Regions from separate parts of the Paenibacillus sp. FSL R5-0749 genome, predicted to be linked through region 3. Evidence: riboswitches for the same ligand, from Rfam matches in the RefSeq annotation. Region 3 holds a riboswitch; each other region holds the start of a gene.
The links. A riboswitch is a leader RNA that binds a small molecule or an ion and turns the genes downstream of it on or off. The one in region 3 is predicted to bind cyclic di-AMP.

Region 1 (3,119 bases), 2.2 Mb from region 3:
CGACACACATACACATCTGGATGCACCACAATTCGACGAGGACCGCGAGGACATGATTCAGCGTGCTGTGGATGCAGGAGTTGGTCGCATGATCAACATTGGCTTTAACCGGGAGACAATTCCAACCACAATGAAACTCGCTGAAACGTATGACTTTATATATGCAGCTGTAGGTTGGCATCCCGTAGATGCGATCACAATGCAGGAAGGGGATTTGGAGTGGATTGCATCTTTATGCAAGCATGAAAAAGTGGTGGCAATCGGTGAGATTGGATTGGATTATCACTGGGATACTTCACCGAAGGAAATACAGCATCGCGTATTACGACAACAAATTGCCTTGGCGCGTGAAGTGAACATGCCGATTGTCATCCATAATCGGGATGCACATGAGGATATCATAAGAATTTTGCGTGAAGAGAAGGCGAGTGAAGTTGGTGGTGTGATGCATTCGTTCTCTGGCAGCTGGGAAACAGCAAAAAGTTGTCTCGATATGGGTTTCCATCTCTCCTTCGGAGGACCGATTACATTCAAAAACGCAAAGCAACCCAAAGAGGTGCTAGCGAAGGTTCCGATGGACCGATTTTTCATTGAAACCGATGCTCCGTATTTGACACCTCACCCTTATCGCGGGAAACGAAATGAGACAGCGCATGTACGTCTGGTTGCAGAGGCAGCTGCGGAAATTAAAGGCATTTCGGTGGAGGAAATTGCTGCAATAACCACCAAAAATGCCATGGAACGATTTGGAATTCGTTAAAAAAACGAGCAAATGAGGTGAAAAAGGCAGGTAAGCGGAGTTAATTTGCCCTTTGATCCAAATAAATCAAGAATATTACAATATTTTAACCAAATATTCAGAAAAACGTACTTGATCAACGCTTTACAACATGCATCAAAACAGGATATCATCTTTTCAGTGAATTGTTGTGCGGAAAATTGGACAGATGTTCGGGGGATGAACAAAGGGACACTTTCCGATGAAACAACATTACTTTCATGAATCAGTCTCGCTGAGTCTCCGTTAACGGAGAGCGGGGGAACCAATAGGGCTTAAACATCGGTGTATTTGGCCGATGCGCAACGTTCGCTGACCCAAAAGCAGCGAAGGGAACTGCGAAGCCGTATTTGATTTCTTCTTTGGGTCTCGGGGTGAATTCAAGGGCGTCCGCCATGAGCGGGTGACCCAAGATAGGGCGGCTCTCTTTCGCCCGAACCCGACAGCTAACCTCGCAAGCGGAAAAAGAGAGGCAACCTCGTGCATGAATTTCCGATATTCAAAATCATTCGGAAGCCACGAAAGAGTTCCTCTTACACTCTTTCTTTGGCTTTTTTGTTTTTGAATAAAAGAAATGTTGTCATCATACGGTAGGTATTCAGGAGGATGACATCATGTTGCGAAGATTGATTCATGGTGCAGAACCGATCAGTTGGTCCGATCTGTGTTCTGTAGAAAATTTGGTATAGTCACGTCAAAGACATCATGCGTTACTTTAGACGGCGAGGCTATGAAGGAGGACGGAGAAGTGGGCACATTCCAACCAGAAGAGACCCATGAGTCACGATCATCCAGTAAGTCTTTCGCGTTGCGGTGGAAGCATGAGAACATGCGTCAAATGGCATTGATCGCGATTTTCTCAATTGCGCTTACAATCATGATCTTGTTAGTCGTTTACGGTCAGGCCGGGAAACAAATTTCACTGGTTATTGATGGCAAAGCTCAGGTGGTAGAGACTCGTACAGGAATGCTTCAGGAAATGCTGGAGGAGCAGTCGATCACAGTCAGCCCTCACGACAAGGTATCCATGTCCATGAACGGGGCGATTACAGATGGAGACCGAATCGTTATTGAGCGGGCCGTTCCAGTTAACATTACGGCAGACGGAGACACCAAGACTCTGTATACAACGGATTCATCCGTAGAAGATGCAATTCAAAAATCAGGTATTCAAGTTGAAAGTAATGATAAGGTGTATCCGGCGCTTGGAACTGCGATCAAAGCAGATATGAAGATCCGTGTAGTGCGCGTAACAAAGCGTACAGTGGATGTAGAACAACCAATCGCTTACAAAGTAATTAAAACGGCTGACCCTAGCTTGTACAAAGGGGATAACCGTGTCGTTGTGAACGGCAAAGAAGGCACACTTGTACAGCACATCGAAAAGGTATTTCAGGATGGAGAATTGGTCTCCAAAAAAATGGTCGGCAAATCTGTCGCGAATAATCGTGTAGATAAAGTGATTGCTGTCGGCACCAAAGCAAAACCTGTTGTGAAAAAACCAGAGATTCAGACCGTATCAGCTCAAACTTCAACAACGAAGAAGGCTACAACAACGAACTCGAAGAAAACATCTGCCTCGGGCAGCAAAGTGATTACCGTATCCGGGACTTCTTTTAAATATTCCAAAGTACTTAAGAATGTATCCATGACTGCCTACTCTTCCGAAGAGCCTGGCATTGGAACCAAAACAGCTTCCGGTACTCGTGTAACGGAAGGGCGCACCATCGCGGTTGATCCCAAAGTCATTCCAATTGGCTGGTGGGTATATATCGAAGGTCTGGGATTCCGTCGTGCGGAAGATACAGGCGGTGCCATTAAAGGCAACAAAATTGACGTATATTATGACAGTGTGAAGCATGCCCTGAATTTTGGACGCAAGAAAGGCAAGACGGTCTACGTGATCGGTCCGGTGAAGCCGGAAGCGAACTAAAATCGTTTTACTTTGAAATGGGAATGCTATAAAATAGTTGCATGAATGATTCATGCGGAATATGCGGCGGAGGGGTCTGAATTCAGTCTCCCCCGCCGTTTGGCAGAGAAGAGGATATTCCTCTTCTTTTTGCGTTAGAAAGGAAGAAATGGAACATGATAAAAGAAGTCATTGTGGTGGAAGGCCGTGATGATACGGTAGCCATCCGTCGGGCTGTGGAAGCCGATACCATAGAAACAGGTGGATCAGCCATCAACCAACGCATTCTGAAGCGGATTGCGCTTGCTCAGGAGAGACGGGGAGTCATTGTACTGACAGATCCGGATCATGCCGGCGAACGCATTCGTAAAATCATTGCGAATAAGGTGCCTGGTTGCAAACATGCTTTCATTCCGGAAGCCGATGCCA
Region 2 (3,119 bases), 630 kb from region 3:
TCAGGGCTACAGCGTACAGCTCTGGATCTGGCTTGGACACCCCTTCTTCAGCCGAGCATGCCAGAACATCAACATACTTTCGCAGTCCGTAACTCTCCAGTCTTTCTTCCGTTCCAGGACTCTGATTGGCGATAATGCCAATGCGATAATACCGCGACAACTGCTGAAGAACGGAATCCGCTGAAGGAAAAGGTCGTTCAAGATCTTTTTTAAACTTCAGCTTGTCCTGAATCTGTTTCTGATGTCCTTCATCTTCAATGAATGTGCGAATTGCCACTCTCATGGGCCATTGTTCATATTTCTGATAACAGTTCGCGAACAGTTCACGTACCGCCTCAATCTTCACCGGATACCCCAAAGCACCGGCTTCGCGAACGAACTGTCCGATAATATCATCAACGGGGTCCCATTCATCCACTAGCGTATCTCCAACATCAAAAAACAACCACTTCAATCCACCCACATCCGGCACGCCAATTCCTCCTTGTAAGCCACAGGCAATCTAAAAGTTCGTGTTCAAAAAGTCTGGTTTTCAGTATCGAGAAGATGGAATGAAGCTAGAAATGGAGTAGCGGAGCGTAGGGAAAACTACGTGAGCAACGGACATTTCGGCTGAATTACATATTCGATGCTGATGATGCCGCTAGGCATCCTTCGTAATCAAAAGCGGACTTTTTGAACTACCTTTAACCTTTAAAACCATAAAAAAGAAGACTCACCATCATGCACGAGTCTCCTCAAATTTCCGTTTATCGATACATTCAATTATAACAGGCACCTTACACCTGAGCAATCTCAAGCTATGACATTACCCATTGAGGAGAAAGCCGACTTCCCCATTGAGTGAATATACAATCCGGTCTGCACCCATTCCCCGATAGATCCCCTTCGGATGGCTTTGCTCCGTAATGACGCATAGGGATTTCGATGTCCACGATCGACAGATCTGTAAATAACGACAGGTCAGATTCAGACTGTTCTCGAAAATAAACACGTTGCCAACGCTTGCCTGCGGCAAAAACCATTTTTGAGCTGCAGCCGTATTCATGCGAATGACATGTTCTACTCCGATTCTACGGAGTCTGCGCTCTTCCCCTGCACTGTTGGTTAGAACGGCAAACGGCATTTTTTTGTACATCAGCAATTTGATAAATTTGCGTCCTGCTTCATTAGGAGCAGTCACTAAGATCATCTCATTATCCATCATTCGTTCCTCCCTTGGCGTGAAAAGACAACAAAAAAGAAGCGTGGGGGACCAAGGCCTCCCGAACGCTTCTTAAAGAATCCATGGCGAAATCGCCATGAACCAGCGTACGGCTTGTTGCCTCTCCCTTTAACGCTTACGAGGTTAGCTGACGGATTCGGGCGCGAGAGTCGCCCTATTTCCGGCTGTCACCGGAAAATTCACCCCATGAATGCCTACTGTCCTGGACAGCGCATTCCGTTGGTTCCCCCGTTTCCCACTCATGAATGAATGGAAACTCAGCGATTAAAACATCGTTCGTATATCTTAAGTTAAGATTGAGCGATATTATCGTTTGTTTCGTTTTTCAGGTACAATTTAGTTTTAAATTGAAATTACGATATGAATCATACACCCGTGCCATGGCGGTGTAAAGTCCGGACAGATCACCGAATCGGCAGATTTTCGCCATTATTCATATATAATAACGCTTACAATACGGTTATACGCTATCCACCTCGTCAAGGCTATCTAATTCTCACTCTGGCGTAAATCACTTCGCAATTCATTCACGCATTCTGCACAACTTGCCAGTTTTGATTCTTTTAACACCATATTAGTTTTGCATTATTTAATTGTAACCAATATAATGAAAGGTATCAGATGATATCATGGAGGCGATTGAGATGACAGTCTACGATTACAAAGTGAATACCCTTCGCGGTCAAGAAGTTGAAATGTCCGACTACCGTGATAAAGTGTTACTGATTGTGAATACGGCAAGCTCATGCGGACTTACACCTCAATTCAAAGGTCTGCAAGAACTGCAAGACAAGTTCCAGGATGCGCCATTTGAAGTCCTTGGATTTCCAAGCAACCAGTTTGCCCAGGAAAAAGGTTCTTCCGACGATATCGCGGAGTTCTGTCAGATGAATTATGGCGTGAGCTTCCCTATGTTTGAGAAAATTGATGTGAATGGCTCAAGTGCTCACCCGCTCTTCCAACACCTTAGCAAAGAAGCACCCGGCCTGCTCGGCTCCAAAGCAATCAAATGGAATTTCACCAAATTCCTTGTGGATCAGAACGGACAGGTAGTTAAACGTTATGCTCCCAAAACAACACCTGACAAGATTGAAGAAGATATCAAGAACTTGCTGCAAAAATAGTACATCGGCCACCCTTTGCCGGAAGGTAGAGCACCCTTACCCCCGGTAATGGATGGCCTTTTTTTCAACTTCTGGTACCAGACTGTTCAAAAAGGCAAAAAAAGAAGCTTTCCATTAATGGAAAGCTTCTTCTTCATCGTTCATATGATGCGGTCGAGAGGACTCGAACCTCCACGGGCATACGCCCACTACCCCCTCAAGATAGCGTGTCTGCCATTCCACCACGACCGCATGTCGTAAATAATCGGCAACAGAATTGATTATACAGGGTTCAGAAATAAAAGTAAAGCATTTTTTAAACCTTCTTTTTTAGCTAGGCATTTTCCTCAAAAAACGCATATTCTCGTCATGTTTACCCATGAACTGCATATTATTAGATTTGATCCCCTCTTTTTCGGTAAGAGCCGATCTTGTTGATTCATTTATATATAGTCCTTCCTTATATATATTCCTCCCTGCACTTCGTCACATAAATAACATAATAAGTTATATAAAATGACACAAATATTAAATAACAGAATCTATTCATTAAATTCAACGGATACTATTGACAAAAAGCGGACGTTTATGGGATGATAACTATCATATAATTCGGATTTTCAAACATAAAGTTAACAAAAAGGAATATAAATGTCATCTAACATGACATTTAACGAACACAGGAGGCGAATGATGTGAACCGTGGGAATAAGCTGCTCGATTATGTCAAACTGCTTGATTCCTCTATTCAGGTTGGAGGGTTTACCCATTCCTTCGGCATGGATATCCAT
Region 3 (3,119 bases):
CCAACCGGCAACAGAACAATTCTTTAATGATAAGCTGGCGGAATCGAAAGTTCATTTTGAACGTGCCCTGGATTGTAAACATACGGAATTCGATGACCTTTATCCCTATATGATTGAACATCCTCAATTTTTCTGGTACAAACGCTATGTTGCCTGGTCAGAATTACTGACGATTGTAGGCTTATGCGAAGAGTTGTCCTTCTCTTGGAAAGAACAATTTACACCGCATCAAGTGGAGTACCTTGAAGAACGTGTGATGTCCGCCAAAGTGCTTGATTTTTGGTTCGAGAAGAACGACAGCAAAGAGCACGCGCAGCGGTAACTTTCAGTCGGGACATAATTTCGAATGACATGACAGTCCAATACAGTCACGTGAGACCTAAATGACTTTTCATTTAGGTCTCTTTTTGTAAATAAATTTGGAATATAGGAGCCATGAACATGATTAGTGATACAGAATTGGACGCCCTGCGTCTGTCAGGTGAGAAAGTCAGAGTAGTACGGGACGAGCTGGAATCGAACGATGTAACCGGGATTGTCGTTGCCTGGGATGGCGAGCAGGTACTTATCCGTCGTCAAAATCGACGTGTCGTCAAGTTGGATCGTGGTTACCGCTATCAGTTGTTCAGCGAACCCCGGCAAAGTCCACTTGGTGAGTAACAACGATCATTATGTCAGAAGTATGAGCGTACAAATGTTTGGAATTACCATGATTTCTTGGCATAATTGACTCACTCGGGAGAGAAGATAGGTACAGTGAAGAAATTCTGTAACTATAGCCGAGAGGGTGTGCTGCAAGACATGACATTGATGAATGATAAAGTTCATGCCTACAAGGATCAGATTGGAGCATTAAGTGATGTGCTGCCAGGTGTGGTGAAGTCGTATCATGAGTTTACCGGAGAATGCTTCCAACCTGGGGCGATTGATGCGAAGACCAAACAGCTCATCGCGCTTGGTATTGGCTTGTTCGCCAACAATGAGGTATGTACCTTCTATCATGTAGAAGAAGCACGTGCCAAGGGCGCTACAGATCAGGAGATTATGGAGACCGTTGCTGTGGCCGGAGCTGTAGGAGGCGGACATGCCCTGTCCCAGGGCGCGATGCGAGTGCAGAAGGCGCTGCATTAAGTGTAAGATGGAGGTAGTCCAAGGACTGTCCTCCTAAAGAGGAAATCAAACAAAAGAGGAGGTTCCGGTTGATCCGGAGCCTCCTCTTTGATATTATCCCTACATTTTCCCTAACATTTTATCGTACATAAACTGTCCAGTTACCCGACGTGCTGTTACGTAACGATCATTGAAATAAGGATTGCTCATTTTGGTGATGCTTACCCCTTTGCTGCTGGATGCATGTGCAAATTGTCCGCCGCCGATATAAACACCTGTATGTGAAATGCCTTTGCCTGTTGTGTTAAAGAACACCAGATCACCTGTCCGAACATTGCTCTTGGCTACTGGAGTACCTGCTTTGGCTTGCTGTTGCGAAGTACGTGGCAATTCAATGCTGTATTTATTGAAAATATATCTCATAAACCCGGAACAGTCGAACCCGGCCAGAGTCGTGCCACCCCACTTGTAAGGAATACCTGTCATGTTGTTCACTACGGAGTTAATACTGCTTGCCTCTGTGCTTGTTGCCCCGGATGTAAATAGTACAGCCGCTCCAAAAATGGAGATAATCAGTTTTTTCAAAATCAATGTTCTCCCTTCGATGCCTACGGAGTTAGCTAAGGGTTCGGTAGAAGGTTCCCTATATTTCCTATGTATAAGAATAATTCACCCAAAATGGTTCCCCCGTTTTCAAACCTGAAACTCGGCAATGAATAATTAAGTTTTTGTAACTATTTGAAACTATATTGCATAAATGCGTAATTGTCAAACCCTTTTAAACCCCTTCGTAATACCTCAATGTTAGCGGAATTAACGATTTTATATGAAAGAAGGCGTCAAGTTTGGGTATCATTGATGACAAAAACGTCATTATTGATTCGTTTGAGACGAAATTGGATAAATAAATAAGTTTGTCATGAGTTAAAAGGACTATCCGTTATGTAGAATTTAAGAGATTATATTCATTAAGTTGCATATATTGACAAAAATTGATTTTTTGCATATCATCTGATTATCCAATCCACATATTGGATAAAAATGGATTTTATTATGTTATATATTTAAATTAAGGAGGTTTAAGGACGGGCGTTATAGGTAAGGTAGAATTGTGGATGTTATTACAATGAACATGGGAGAGTGTTACATTTGAAAGCAAAGAAAATAGTTACTTTTGTCCTGGCATGCGCCATGGTGTTCTCAACAGTTGGAATTGCAGTTCTCCCTGTAGGGACGGTATCTGCTGCTGATGCATCGGGTACTACAGCGAGTATTTCAGATATTTTGAAGAACCAACTGCCGGATGGAGGTTGGAGAAAAGATTATAAACAAACAAGTGGAGAGTGGGCGAAGTCCACGATTGACAACAAGGCTACATATTCAGAAATTAGAAGATTGGCGAAGGAATTTAAAAAGACGAATGATCCACGCTACTCCACAGCTGCAATCAAAGGAATCAACTTTTTGATCAATATGCAGTATTCAAACGGCGGATGGCCACAAGTCTACCAAAGCTCTGGATATCACAAGCATATTACCTACAATGATGATGCAATGATTAATGTAATGATCATGCTCGATGAAGTAGCAACACGCAAAGGTGATTTCTCATTTATCGACAGTACACTTGCTAATCGCAGTAAAAATTCAGTTGCCAAAGGTGTGGGGGCGATTCTGAATACTCAGGTCGTCTCAGGCGAGAAGCTTACAGCATGGGGACAACAACATGATTCCAGTTCCCTTAAACCAGCGAGCGCAAGAATCTACGAAGTACCATCGCTGACAGCTGGAGAGAGTGTAACGATTGTTAAATTTCTGAAAACAAGGCCTGCTACCGCTAAAATTACCGCATCCATTAAAGGAGCAGAGGACTGGTTTAACAAGGTGAAAATTACGGGTTACAAGTATGAAAGGGCAAATGGTGATAGCAAGATTATCGCTGATTCCAAAGCAGCACCGATCTGGGCACGCTTCTATGAAATAGGAACGGATAGACCCATTTTCATTGG
Region 4 (3,119 bases), 1.6 Mb from region 3:
GCGTACGCCTCATTATGCTGATGGTTATCGTTGTTTTTCTCGGAGGATATCAAGCACCACCAGCTTCATCACGGGATGCTTCAGACCCGCCAAGTGAATCGGTATCCAATACTGATTCCGTGGAAGAAGAACAATTAACATTGGGACAGTTACGTCAGAAATATGCCGATACGTTCAAAACTAATGGTCCTTCAACTAAACAGGTTGCGTTAACATTTGATGATGTGCCCGATCCACGGTTTACTCCGCAGGTGTTGGATCTGTTGAAAAAGTATAAAGTCAGAGCTACGTTTTTCATCGTTGGTAGTCGTGCTGAGAAGCACCCCGATTTGGTAAAAAGGATTGTTAAGGAAGGGCACATCGTTGGCAATCACAGCTACAATCATCCGGAGTTCAGTAAGCTGTCGATGAATGCCTTCCGCAAACAAATTTTACATACCGGGGATATCATTCGCCATTTGGCGGGATATACGCCCAAGATGATTCGACCTCCGTATGGAGACATTAATGAAGAACAGCTGCAATGGGCTGCCAGACAACATTATAGTATTGTGAACTGGAACGTTGACTCTCTGGACTGGAAAGGTCTTTCCAAGGAAAAGGTAAAAGATAACATCCTGTCTGCTGTAAAACCTGGCTCCATCGTTCTACAACATGCAGGAGGCGGAGTTGGATCGAATCTGAATGGTACGATTGAGGCTTTGCCTGAAATTATTGAGGAACTGCGTAACCGGGGATATGAACTGGTCACCTTGGACGAAATGCTGGGATTACCGAAGGCGAAAGAATAGAATAACCGTGTTAGGTAATCAAGGAAATATTAAAAGGGTGCTGTTCAATCGCAAGTTAGCGACTGGCAGACACCCTGTTTGAATTCAGTTTAAATGAAATTTACGCTCTACTTCAGAATGTACAACTCGATATCCTGAAAACCAAATGTGCTTACCGACTGTTTGCTACCAGGGATAAAGATATCAATCCGGTGACCCTTGATTGCACCGCCCACATCACGTGCTGTAGCCACAAAAGCCTGTTTTGGCAAGCCTGGATGGCTGTGACCCGTTACCAGTACTTTGGTTCCAAGTGGAATGACACTAGGATCTACTGCAATCGTACCCAGTTCAAGGTCATTTCCGAAATAATCGACGGCACCCCATCCTCCATTTTCAGACGGATCTGCAGAGTATGCTGTTGCTTTCACGTTCACAGTTTTACTGTAATCGAATGTTTTACCCCACGCTTGAACCACTTTGTTATCAGTGTTAACGTCCAAGCTTGCTGTCGTAACCGTTTTGGCTTGGGTCTTGCTCTCCGTCGCCGCGGCAGCTACATTGTTTGCCTTACCGGGAATCGTAATTTTCAAACCACCATAAATGTTGTAAGGCGAAATGTCATTGTTTGCTTTAACTAACGTGTTCATTGATACTCCGTATTGTTTCGATAAGGTGTAGAAGGTATCCCCCTCTTTGGCCACATGAACTGAATCGGCGTGAGCCGGAACGGCTTGAATGAGCATTGCTGTTGTCATTAATGCTACTGCTGTTTTGGCTATACGTTTCTTGTTAATCATGGTCTTCCTCCCTCATTGTGCCTGCGAAGTTAGTTGTCGGATTCGGATGAGGAGCCCACCCTATAGGTCCATCATTACATTTGAAACGATATGTACCCCTAATTCACCCCAAGCAGTGTGCTGTAGATCTTCCCCCTGCACTATCTGCATCGTTACATCCCCCGCACTCCCTGTCCGGAAGTTTCGGCAGAGTTCAATATATCACAATTTTGTAACCTGAACTTGTAGTAATTCTTACCAAACGGATTCAACATGTATAAGCACGTGTAAGAATATTGAATACACTAAAAGTGTTGGGCCAGATATCCGCTATATATTTGGTAACAGAATAGTTACTTTTTGAATCCCATATGTAATTATTTTCAACAAAAAAATAGCGTTACCGACTCGAAGTCAGTAACGCTATTTAATCAATTCATTTAGAGTACTTTCGCAAGGAAGTCACGTGTACGTGAATTTTTCGGTGCTCCAAACACCTCATCAGGTGTTCCCTCTTCCACAATAACCCCGCCATCCATGAACAGGATCCGGTCTCCAACTTCACGTGCAAACCCCATCTCATGCGTGACGATGACCATGGTCATCCCGCCTTCTGCAAGACGTTTCATGACATCCAGTACCTCACCGACCATCTCAGGGTCCAATGCCGATGTAGGCTCGTCAAACAGCATGACATGCGGCTGCATGGCCAGTGCTCTAGCAATGGCGATCCGCTGCTTCTGTCCACCGGACAGCTGATTCGGGAATACATCTTTTTTATCGTACAAGCCCACGGTGTTAAGCAGATCAGCAGCAATTTTTTCCGCTTCCAGCGTGGATTGTTTCTTTACTTTGATCGGAGCAATTGTGATGTTTTGTTCTACCGTTTTGTGTGGGAACAGGTTGAAATGTTGAAACACCATACCCATTTTCTCACGAGTTGCGTTAATGTTGTGCTTGGGGTCTGTGATTGACACGCCTTCAAAATCAATCTCTCCCGAGGTAGGTTGTTCCAGCAGGTTCAGACAACGCAAGAATGTACTTTTCCCCGAACCGGAAGGACCGATGACCACGACAACCTCACCTTTGCCAATCGTCACGTTAATGCCCTTAAGCACATCGTTATTTCCATAAGATTTGTGTAATTGTCTAACGTCTATCACTTGCACTCAACTTCCTTTCCAGTCGTCCCAGCAGCTTGGACAAAATGAACGTCATTACAAAGTAGATGGCTGCTGCAATCAAAAATGGACTCAAGCCTTGGTACGTAATATTTTTGACCACACTTGCCTGATACATAATGTCCACCATACCGATAACGGAGATAATGGAGGATTCTTTGATGATGGTTATGAATTCATTACCGATCGCCGGTAATACAGCTTTGAAGGCTTGCGGTAAAATAATATAACGCATTGCTGCCCCTCTACCCATTCCCAGGGAACGAGCTGCTTCCAACTGACCCCGATCCACACCTTGAATACCTGCACGGAAAATCTCTGCCAGATAAGCACCACTATTAATTGAAAGTGTAATGATACCTGCCTGAAGTGCAGTGAAGTTAATGCCA

Region 1: linked by a shared signal. The riboswitch ahead of MKY85_RS00150 (ubiquitin-like domain-containing protein) and the one ahead of MKY85_RS10265 (C40 family peptidase) in region 3 are both predicted to bind cyclic di-AMP.
Region 2: linked by a shared signal. The riboswitch ahead of MKY85_RS07130 (hypothetical protein) and the one ahead of MKY85_RS10265 (C40 family peptidase) in region 3 are both predicted to bind cyclic di-AMP.
Region 4: linked by a shared signal. The riboswitch ahead of MKY85_RS17075 (3D domain-containing protein) and the one ahead of MKY85_RS10265 (C40 family peptidase) in region 3 are both predicted to bind cyclic di-AMP.

What each region holds. Positions count from the first base shown of each region.
Region 1 covers NZ_CP152005.1:31,887-35,005, forward strand. Annotated here, with positions in the region: gene MKY85_RS00145 (TatD family hydrolase) at 1-760, shown strand, start outside; cyclic di-AMP (ydaO/yuaA leader) riboswitch at 1,002-1,255, shown strand; gene MKY85_RS00150 (ubiquitin-like domain-containing protein) at 1,527-2,711, shown strand; gene rnmV (ribonuclease M5) at 2,867-3,119, shown strand, end outside.
Region 2 covers NZ_CP152005.1:1,634,455-1,637,573, reverse strand. Annotated here, with positions in the region: gene MKY85_RS07135 (HAD family hydrolase) at 1-472, opposite strand, end outside; gene MKY85_RS07130 (hypothetical protein) at 809-1,207, opposite strand; cyclic di-AMP (ydaO/yuaA leader) riboswitch at 1,323-1,498, opposite strand; gene MKY85_RS07125 (glutathione peroxidase) at 1,870-2,349, shown strand; tRNA gene MKY85_RS07120 (tRNA-Leu) at 2,498-2,580, opposite strand; gene MKY85_RS07115 (urease accessory UreF family protein) at 3,024-3,119, shown strand, end outside.
Region 3 covers NZ_CP152005.1:2,267,713-2,270,831, forward strand. Annotated here, with positions in the region: gene MKY85_RS10250 (hypothetical protein) at 1-322, shown strand, start outside; gene MKY85_RS10255 (hypothetical protein) at 442-660, shown strand; gene MKY85_RS10260 (carboxymuconolactone decarboxylase family protein) at 802-1,131, shown strand; gene MKY85_RS10265 (C40 family peptidase) at 1,231-1,695, opposite strand; cyclic di-AMP (ydaO/yuaA leader) riboswitch at 1,701-1,832, opposite strand; gene pelA (pectate lyase) at 2,251-3,119, shown strand, end outside.
Region 4 covers NZ_CP152005.1:3,876,639-3,879,757, forward strand. Annotated here, with positions in the region: gene MKY85_RS17070 (polysaccharide deacetylase family protein) at 1-791, shown strand, start outside; gene MKY85_RS17075 (3D domain-containing protein) at 899-1,570, opposite strand; cyclic di-AMP (ydaO/yuaA leader) riboswitch at 1,573-1,769, opposite strand; gene MKY85_RS17080 (amino acid ABC transporter ATP-binding protein) at 1,990-2,712, opposite strand; gene MKY85_RS17085 (ABC transporter substrate-binding protein/permease) at 2,699-3,119, opposite strand, start outside.